One region of the Sphingomonas insulae genome, then DNA from elsewhere that is predicted to be linked to it. Evidence: predicted binding sites of a transcription regulator. Region 1 holds the regulator's gene; each other region holds the start of a gene.

Region 1 (3,280 bases):
CGCCGACGTCCACGCCCGCCGCACGCAGCCGGCAAGCGACCTGTCGGCGATGGACGGCTATGCGATCCGCTTCGCCGACCTGCCCGGCCCATGGACACTGATCGGCGAAAGCGCTGCCGGGCGACCGTTCGCCGGCACGGTCGGCACGGGCGAGACGGTGCGGATCTTTACCGGCGCGGCGATGCCGGCCGGCGCCGATACCGTCATGATCCAGGAGGAGGTGGCGAGCGCCGGCAGCACGATCCGCCTGACCGGCGAGGGGCCGCCGACGCGCGGTCGCAACACGCGGCGGCGGGGGCTGGATTTCACCGCCGGCGACCGGCTGATCGCGCGCGGCGAGCGGCTGACGCCGGCGCGCATCGCGGTGGCGGCGACCGGCGGCATCGCCACTTTGCCCGTCGCCGGCCGGGTCCGCGTCGCGATCTGTGCCACCGGCGACGAGCTGGTCGAACCGGGCGGGCCGCACGACGCGGCGGCATTGCCCGAATCGAACCGGGCGATGCTGGCGGCGATGCTGGCCGACCTGCCGATCGAGCTGATCGACATGGGCATCCTGCCCGACGACCTCGACACGTTGCGCGACGCCTTCGCCGCGGTCCGTGCCGATCTGCTCGTCACCACCGGCGGTGCGTCGGTGGGCGACCACGACCTCGTCCGGCCGGCGCTGGAGGCCGCGGGCGGATCGATCGATTTCTGGCGGATTGCCCTGCGCCCTGGCAAGCCGATGATGGCAGGGCGGATCGGTTCGGCCAGCGTACTGGGCCTGCCCGGCAACCCCGTGTCGGCCTTCGTCACCGCGACCCTGTTCGTGCGGCCGCTGATCGCGCATCTGGCGGGCGCGCGCGATCCGTTCCCGCGCACCACGCACGTTATCCTGGGCGAGGACCTGCCCGCCAACGGGCCGCGCACCGACTATCTGCGGGCCGAACTGCGCGATGGCCGGGCCTATGCCTCGACCATTCAGGACAGTTCGATGCTGCTGACGCTGGCGCGGTCGCACTGCCTGATCGTACGGCCAATCGGCGCCCCGCCGGCCATGGCCGGCGACTCGGCGGAAATCCTCGTCATCGCTTGACGAGGTTAATTTCGTTCCCTAGAAGTTCCGCGTCTGTTCTGACGGGGAAGGACCGCATATGCTCACGCGGAAGCAGCACGAGCTCGTTTGTTTCATCAACGACCGGCTGGAAGAGACCGGCATCTCCCCCTCGTTCGAGGAGATGAAGGATGCGCTCGACCTGAAGTCGAAGAGCGGCGTGCACCGCCTCATCAGCGCGCTGGAGGAACGCCATTTCATCCGCCGCCTGCCCAACCGCGCCCGCGCACTGGAAGTGCTGCGCATGCCGGAACGGCCGGAGCGCAAGCCCGCGACGCCGGCGCCGGCGCCCGCACCGGCGAAAAGCGGCAACGTCCGCGCCGCGCCGCAGCCCGCCAACGACGTGGTCGAGATCCCGCTGCACGGGCGCATCGCGGCCGGCGTACCGATCGAGGCGTTCGAGGGCAGTTCGATGCTGGCGGTTCCGGCCGCGCTGCTCGGTTCCGGCGAGCATTACGCGCTGGAGGTATCGGGCGATTCGATGGTCGAGGCGGGTATCCTGGATGGCGACTATGCGCTGATCCGGCGTACCGAGGTGGCACGGGATGGCGAGATCGTGGTCGCGCTGATCGACGATGCCGAGGCGACGCTGAAATACTTCCGTCGCGAGGGGGCGATGATCCGGCTCGATCCGGCCAACCGCGCCTACGAACCGCAGCGCTACGTGCCCGCGCATGTCCGCGTGCAGGGCAAATTGTCGGGTATCCTGCGCCGTTACGATTGAGGCGAACGGCGCTGCGCTGCCAGCGCGTGTTCGAACGCGGCCCGGGCACTCGCGACCTGACGCGGCAATTCCGCGGGATCGACGAAGGCAAGCGCATTGCCCGCCCGCTGCGCGCGGCGCTTGCCCGCCAGATCGAACAGTTCGGCGTGATAGCTGAGGACGACGTCGGCCCGCATCGTCGCGAGCGTGCGGAAGGTGTTGCGGAACTGGGCGACCGCGACGGTATCGCGCGCCGGCCCGCCGCCATGCGGCCGGGTGACGAGGGGACGGCCGGCGACGCTCAGGCTCGACAGGAACAGCACGTCGATCGGCTTGCCCCCCTCGCTGGTGTGCAGGCTCCAGCTGGTGGCGCCGTTGGTGTGACCGGGGGTCAGATGCGCGACGAGCCGGGTCTTGCCGACGGTGATCGCCGCGCCGTCCCGGATCGTTCGCGCCGGCCGGACCGGCGGAAAGCCGCTGAGGTCGCTACGGCCGATGGTGCGACCGGCGATCAGATCGGCCGAATCGCCAAGGCTTGCGACGAGCGGCGCGCCGCTTGCCCGCCGTAGCGCCGCGAGGCCGCCGGCATGATCGACATGGCTGTGGTTGTTGAGCAGGAAGCGGATGTCGCGCAGCCGAAATCCGAGGCGGCGGATGTTGGCGACGATCAGCGGCGCGCTTTCCGGCAGCCCGCCGTCGATGACCACCAGCCCCTTGGGGTCGGCGATCAGGAACGACGACAGGCCGGCGGTGCCGACGTAATAGACGTTGCCCACGATCCGGAACGGCGCGGCCGGGGCATTCCATTGACGGCGCTGCGCCGCGTCCTGCGCGGCCGTCGGCGCGGCGGATGCGAGTAGGGCGAATGCGGCGGCAAGGGTGACGAGGCGGGTCATCGTGTCTTCCAGTAACCTCGAACGATCATGGCATTTCAGGGCGCGGATTGACACCGCCGATCCGGCGGGTGGGGTATCCTGCACCGTCGCGGCTTTCCGGGTGGGGCGGCGCTAAACGACGATATGCGCCGCAGAAGCGGGGTATCGGACTGGATCGCCGTAGCGCGGCGTTCGGATACGCGCGGCAGCGGCGGTATAGTCCAAACAACCCAGCGATGCAGGCAGCTGGCTCCCATACGCAACGACTCGGCGGGTGGAGTAGCCCGCGACGTTGCGACCCTTCCAGTGCTCCGGCGGTAATTAACGATATGCGCCGAATGAGCGTGGTACCGGCTTGATCGTTGTAGCGTGGCGTTCGAATGCGCGCGGCAGCGGCGGTATATTCCAAACAACCCGGCGACGCCGGCAGACGACGTCCGTAACGACGATGATCCGGCGGAGGGGCACCCGCGGCGTTGCGGCTTTCTGGCGGTCAATGACGATATGCACCTTGGAAACGGGGTATCGGACCGGATCGCCATCGCGCGGCGTTCGGATGCGGCCGGCATGGGCCCTGCATCCCTGCCGAACGGGCGACGCCGGCAGCCG
Region 2 (3,280 bases), 380 kb from region 1:
TCCAGGCCGCGCGCTGGCCGCGCGCCGTGCGCGTCGCGGTCAACGTCTCGCCGATCCAGTTCGCCAATCCGGCCTTCCCCGCCCTCGTCACCTCGGCGCTCGCGCATAGCGGCCTGGCTGCCGACCGGCTCGAACTGGAGATTACCGAGGGCGTCTTCCTCGACGAATCCGGCGCGACCGATGCGATGTTCAAGGCGCTGAAGGGCATCGGCGTCCGCCTGGCGCTCGACGATTTCGGCACCGGCTATTCCAGTCTCGGCTATCTGCGCAACGCGCCGTTCGACAAGATCAAGATCGACCAGAGCTTCGTGCGCGGCGCCGCGCAGCCCGGCAACCGCAACGCCGCGATCATTCGCGCGATCGTGACGCTCGCCGATACGCTCGGCATGGAAACCACCGCGGAGGGTGTCGAGGTACAGGACGAGATCGAACTGATCCGCAGGCTGGGGTGCAGCCACATCCAGGGCTATGTCTACGGCCGCAGCGTGCCGGCCGATCAGGTCGTCGAACAGCTCGGCGGCGTCGTACAGGTCGCCGCCGTCGGTCACAAGGTCAGCCGCGCACCCCGCACCAAGATGCTGCGATCCGCCCGCATCGCGATCGGCCGCAACGAGGGCGACGTGCGCATCCGCAATATCTCGGCGAGCGGCGCGATGATCGATGGCGTCGATATCGACGGCCAGGCGGTCGGCCTCGATGTCCTGATCGAGCTGATCGAGGACCAGATGTTCGCCGCGCGCGTCGCCTGGGCAAAGGACGGCAAGGCGGGACTCGCCTTCGCCGAATCGTTCAACCTCGACCGGCTCAACCAGTTGCAGCCCTCACGGGTCCAGCGCCGCGTGGTGTGATCGACCCGCCGCCACGGCGCGCGCACCGTGCGCGCGGTCGCGTCCGGGTTGCCAACGCCGTCCATTGACGCCACCAGCATGCGCGCGTTCCGGCATCTTCAGGACTGACACCTCATGGTCGAATACCGCGGCAACGATCTGGTGGACCCCCGCCGTACGTCCTGGGCGCGACTGGTCGGCGATCACGATCGCATCGCGCAGCAATGCGCCGCCCTCGTCGTGCTCGCCCGTCGGCCGGATCGGCCGGCAGAGGCCGCCGCGGTGCTGTTGCTCGAACTCGCCGTCTGCGTGGCCGATCATCTCGGTATCGAGGATCAGGTGATCGACCTCACCGTCACCGCGGTCCGCACCGGCGTGTCGCCCGACGATGCCGCGACCATGTCGGAAGCGCTCGACGTGCTGAAGGCGGACTGGACCGACTTCATCGTCCGCTGGACCCCGGCGGCGGTGCTGGGACATTGGTCGAGGTTTGCCGGAGAGGCGGAAACCATGATGTCCCGCCTGTCCGATCAGGTACGTCACGAAAACGAGCTGCTCTATGCCGAGGCGCTGCGCCGCGGCATCATCGACCGGGGGCAACCGGTCCTTCACTGATCGGCGGCGGTTCGGGCGCGCCGGAAACGTCCGTTCCGCACCCACCGGACGGGGCGGCCGGAGCCGTCAAAAAATTTTCGTTCCCGCGCTGTTCCCTTGCGCTTTACGAAACCCGCGGAAGTCCACGCGTCGTGCGCGCAGCATCGCCGCGGTTACCATGCCGGCGAGGGAACGGCATCGCCCCCGCATCATTAACACCCTTGCCTGCCGGGCCGCTTTGCCACAATTTGTGGGGGTTGAGTTCGGGGGCGGACCCAATTGCTGGTAGTGAACGGAACGGGCACCCATATCGGACGTCGGTACGGGACACGCCGCGGCGACGCGATGTGCTCATTTTGTTCTCTCCGCTGGGCCGCCACGGTGGTATCATGGAAATGCGCCGCCGATTCGAACACTTAGAGAACGAAGGAGCGGTTTCGATGGACTTCAGGGACACGCAGGGTGATACGATGAGCGACACGATCGAAGCGACCACCACCAGCGCCGCCACGCAGGCCGTCGGCACCGGCAGCAAGGCCGTGCGTGCTCGCCCCTACCCGGTCGAGGTCGACCACAGCCGCGATGCACTGCTCACCGACTTCGGCAAGGAAACGCTGAACGATCGCTATCTGCTGCCCGGCGAAGGCTATCAGGACCTCTTCGTCCGGGTCGCGTCGGCCTATGCCGACGATGCCGCGCACGCCCAGCGCCTGTACGACTATATCTCGCGCCTGTGGTTCATGCCGGCGACGCCGGTGCTGTCGAACGGCGGCACGGGCCGCGGCCTGCCGATCAGCTGCTACCTCAATTCGGTGCCCGACAGCCTCAACGGCATCGTCGACACCTGGAACGAGAACGTCTGGCTGGCCAGCCGTGGCGGCGGCATCGGCACCTATTGGGGCAATGTGCGCGGTATCGGCGAACCGGTCGGCCTCAATGGCAAGACCAGCGGCATCATCCCCTTCGTCCGCGTCATGGACAGCCTGACCCTCGCGATCAGCCAGGGTTCCCTGCGCCGCGGTTCGGCCGCCTGCTATCTCGACATCAGCCACCCGGAGATCGAGGAGTTCCTCGAAATCCGCAAACCCTCGGGCGATTTCAACCGCAAGGCCTTGAACCTCCACCACGGCGTGCTCGTCACCGACGCCTTCATGGAAGCTGTCCGCAACGGACAGGAATGGCACCTGCGCAGCCCCAAGGACCAGGCGATCCGCGCGACGGTCGATGCACGCTCGCTGTTCCAGAAGCTGGTCGAGACCCGGCTGCAGACCGGCGAGCCCTATATCGTCTTCGCCGACCACGTAAATTCGAACATGCCCAAGCATCACCGCGAGCTGGGGCTGAAGGTTTCGACCTCGAACCTGTGCAGCGAGATCACGCTGCCGACCGGCGTCGACCACCTCGGCAACGACCGCACCGCGGTGTGCTGCCTGTCGAGCCTCAACCTCGAGACGTGGGACCAGTGGAAGGACGAAAAGGGCTTCATCGAGGACGTGATGCGTTTCCTCGACAACGTCCTCCAGGATTACATCGACCGCCACGAGCCGGGGATGGAGCGTGCCGCCTATAGCGCGGGCCGCGAACGCTCGGTCGGCTTGGGCGTGATGGGCTTCCACTCGTTCCTCCAGGCGCGCGGGCTGCCGTTCGAGGGCGCGATGGCCAAGTCGTGGAACCTGCGCATGTTCAAGCACATCAAGGGCCAAGCCGACGAAGCCTCGATGCAACTCGCGATCGAGCGCGGCCCCTGCCCCGATGCCGCCGACACCGGCGCGATGGAGCGGTTCAGCTGCAAGATGGCGATCGCGCCGACCGCGTCGATCAGCATCATCTGCGGCGGCACCAGCGCGTGCATCGAACCG
Region 3 (3,280 bases), on a different replicon from region 1:
GGGCTCGGTGTGGGGTGCGACCAGCAGGAACTGTTCGAGACCCATGCCCGGATCGATCCGCTCGATGCGGAGCTTCAGCAACCGCAGGAGATGCGGCACCTCGCGGGTCGGCCGCGACGTGCCGATCGCGACGACCTGCTCACCGCCATCGACCCGCAGGCCGGTCAGGCGAAGCGCCCGTACGCCGAGGCCTCTTGCTCGCAGGATTCCGGCCAGATCCTCGAGCAGGTCCGCCATGACTTGCGCGATGGCTTCGGCAGTCCCGATCGGCTCCAGCAAGCGGCGTTCGACAATCGGCACCCTCGCATCTTCAACCGGGCTGATCGGCTCGGCGACCGCCCCGATCGCCTGATCAAGGCGGGTGATCGCGGGCAGTCCCAGGCGGCGCGCGAGTGGTCCGCGCGCGACCGGCAGGACATCTGCGATACGCTCGAAGCCGAACCGTCGTGCCGCGGATAGCGCGCTATCGCTCAGCCGCAGTGCGGCGATCGGAAGGGACGAGAGCGCGTCGACGCCCTCCCCTGCCGGTACGATGGCGATGTCGTGCGTTCCGAAGCGGGCCACCGCATGGGCGGCACCGGGGGTATCGGCCAGCGCAACCCGGGCGGTGAACCCCGCGCGCCGGCAGAAGGACTGCAGGCGTCGGCAGAAGCGTTCCTCGCCGCCATGGAGATGATCGCAGCCTGTCAGGTCCAGCCAGAGGCCGTCGGGCGGCGCGACGGCTGCGATCGGTGTCCATCGTCGCACCGCCAACAAGGCTAGTCGATCGAGCAGTGCGGCATCGGCTTGGCGTTCCGCTGGCCGGCAATCGAGGTCCGACACCAGGGCGCGCGCATGCGTCGCCGCCATGCCGACATGGATGCCGAGCGCGACTGCCGCAGTGCAGGCCGCCACCACCTCCTCCCGCCGGCCGACCTTGTCGATCAGCGCCAGCGGCGCATGTCGCGCCGGATCCTCGGGCCGGACGGCATCGCGATGGATTGCCGTACCGGGTCGTTTAAATGGATGCGCAGCCGATTCCGATCGCCGCCCCAATTCGCGTATCGGGGGTCGGGCGTGCGCCGGCAGGGTCGCGATCTGGTGTTCTACGTCCGGCGGCGTTGCCGTGTCGGCGCGAGCCCAACGTGCGCCAGGGCGCCAACTCCCGCCCCGGGGAACGGAGCAGGCGCCGGGATCATCCTCGACGGATAGCAGGTGCGCGGCGACCTCAGGCGGCCGCGGTGCGGGCCGTTCCAACCGCCTCAGCCGCTCGATGGCCAAGTGCGGCAGGAACAGCGAGACGACCCGTCTCATCGCAACCCTCCACTACCAGGGAGAATGGTTCGCCGCCTCGCTGGCGCGCCAGCTCGATCGACCAGCGTGGTCGGCCCACGCCGGCGACCTCGAGGCGCGCCGAGGGAGCGCTGGCGATCCGCCAGCGGGTCCAGGCCGCGGATGGCTCGCCCAATGGATCCTGGTCGCGGGTTCGCCGGCGACGCAGGAGAAGCACGGGCATATCAGCCTCGGCTGCGACAAGTTGGAGGCGGCGGGTTGCCACCATCGACACCCTCCCCGCCTCCGCGACGACCGCTGAAGGCGTTCCATCGCGAACGGCATCCTCGATGACGGCGAGAAGTGCGGCGTCATCCGGCGGTTGTGCGTAGATCACGTCCGCGGCAGCGAGCCCGGCTTGCTCTAGTCCTGGCGCATAGAGATCATTTCGGCAGCTCGCCCATAGAACCGGGCCACCAACTGCACCGGCTTCCCTCGCGGCGATGCCCGCCAGGAACAGCGTGGCTGCCGCGTCATCCACCAACGAACAGCTCCGGGCCGCTACTTCGTGCAATGCGCCGGCACGAAGTCCGCCGCATCCGAGACGATCGTCCAGAGCTTCGACGCCGAAGGCGATGATGCGGTGATCCATGATGGGCAGCGCGATAGCCCGAAGATTGGCTACCGTACTTCGGAGGGAATCGGGTGTCGTAAGCATGATGGACAGACTCTAAGCGTTCCCCATACGTTCCTTCAGTGGTTGCGTTCGGTCAAGGCACTTGCGACGACAGGAGTGCGCGAGCTGGCTCGTGCCGCTTCCGCCGGAGCTTCTTTGCCGATCAATCGGGGCTCGAGATCGTGCGGTGTCCCCTCCCCCACCGCGTTGCGCTGATCCGCATGCGGACGCAGCGATGGTGGTGCACCAAGGCGGGATCGACGCACTGCCAAAGCGATACACGCGACCGCTCGGTTAAATGCGAGATAGCGGTTACATGCGACACAATTGAATGCGGAGATCGGGGGGGGGGGGGGGGGGCAGCGGGAATGAATCGCTGTTCTCTCAGCTCCCCGCCCCTCTGTTTAACGTGGTCGCTGTAACCGCTGTGTTCGGGATAACCGCACGGAGCGCGGAGGTAGATGCGGCCGCTGTACCTTCGAATATCGGGCCTCCTTGCTAGCTCGCTCCCGCGGCGGCGATTAGAGCCAATACCCTGCCGGGATGACGCTATCCGCTGTACCTGCTGTACTCGCCGTACGCGCCGTAACCGGTGTAACCGGTGTATCCGATATACCCTGTGTATCCGCTGCGCCCGCTATACCCGCATTAACCGATCTATCAGCCCGACCCGTATCATAGGCTAGGACCGCTCCCCTGCTGCGTCCGTTGTGCCCGCTGTCTCGCGTGTAACCGCCGTGACGCATCGAACCAATACTGCTCCGTCGAGGTCGAGGGCCATGTGGCCAGGACCTTAACGAGGCGAAGCGCTTTGCAGCAACAGAACTGTACGATGCGAAGTGGCGACGGAGCTGCGCCGCATAACCGCCGTAACCGCTGTAACTGCTGTACCCGCCCTACCCGCTGTAACTGCCGTAACTGATAGGTTCGCTGCGTTACATATGTTCGCTCGACTTTATGCTGTCAGTCAGTCTTACAGCGGCATGCCGATCGTGAGAGCGCGTCACGGGCCGGTCACCCGCTCGGTCATCATCTTCGGTCCGAGTGCGCGAATCGTTCGGTTACAGCGAAGCACCAACCAGCGTCGCAGCAACCGTCGTTTTTGTGTGGAGACAGCGATGGCAGGGAAGGGCGCCTGACTTCCCTCTTGAGCTGCGGTTACAACGGTTACACGGAACGCAGATGTTGCACATAACTCTTCGCTCCGCTGTAACTTGCCGGAGCCGGTCATCCGTTGTAACACATGCGACCGCGCGGTCATCGCGGTTAGGATTGGAGTCTCGAATGCCCGTCATCACCCTATTGTCCCCTAAAGGCGGGGTGGGAAAGACCACGACGGCGCTCCTGCTTGCG

Evidence for each region. The regulator LexA, encoded in region 1, represses DNA repair genes until DNA is damaged. The targets are predictions, from matches to a motif close to GTTCCNCNCTTGTTCT.
Region 2: a site for LexA is predicted at 1,769-1,784, ahead of GTH33_RS16600 (ribonucleoside-diphosphate reductase subunit alpha). Genes of this name have one in related genera too.
Region 3: a site for LexA is predicted at 1,988-2,003, ahead of GTH33_RS01315 (ImuA family protein). Genes of this name have one in related genera too.

What each region holds. Positions count from the first base shown of each region.
Region 1 is NZ_CP048422.1:2,769,329-2,772,608, forward strand. It holds gene GTH33_RS14795 (molybdopterin molybdotransferase MoeA) at 1-1,075, shown strand, start outside; gene lexA (transcriptional repressor LexA) at 1,134-1,817, shown strand; gene bla (subclass B3 metallo-beta-lactamase) at 1,808-2,692, opposite strand.
Region 2 is NZ_CP048422.1:3,153,671-3,156,950, forward strand. It holds gene GTH33_RS16590 (EAL domain-containing protein) at 1-848, shown strand, start outside; gene GTH33_RS16595 (hemerythrin domain-containing protein) at 963-1,442, shown strand; gene GTH33_RS16600 (ribonucleoside-diphosphate reductase subunit alpha) at 1,862-3,280, shown strand, end outside.
Region 3 is NZ_CP048421.1:113,428-116,707, reverse strand. It holds gene GTH33_RS01320 (Y-family DNA polymerase) at 1-933, opposite strand, end outside; gene GTH33_RS01315 (ImuA family protein) at 1,208-1,903, opposite strand; gene GTH33_RS01310 (ParA family protein) at 3,212-3,280, shown strand, end outside.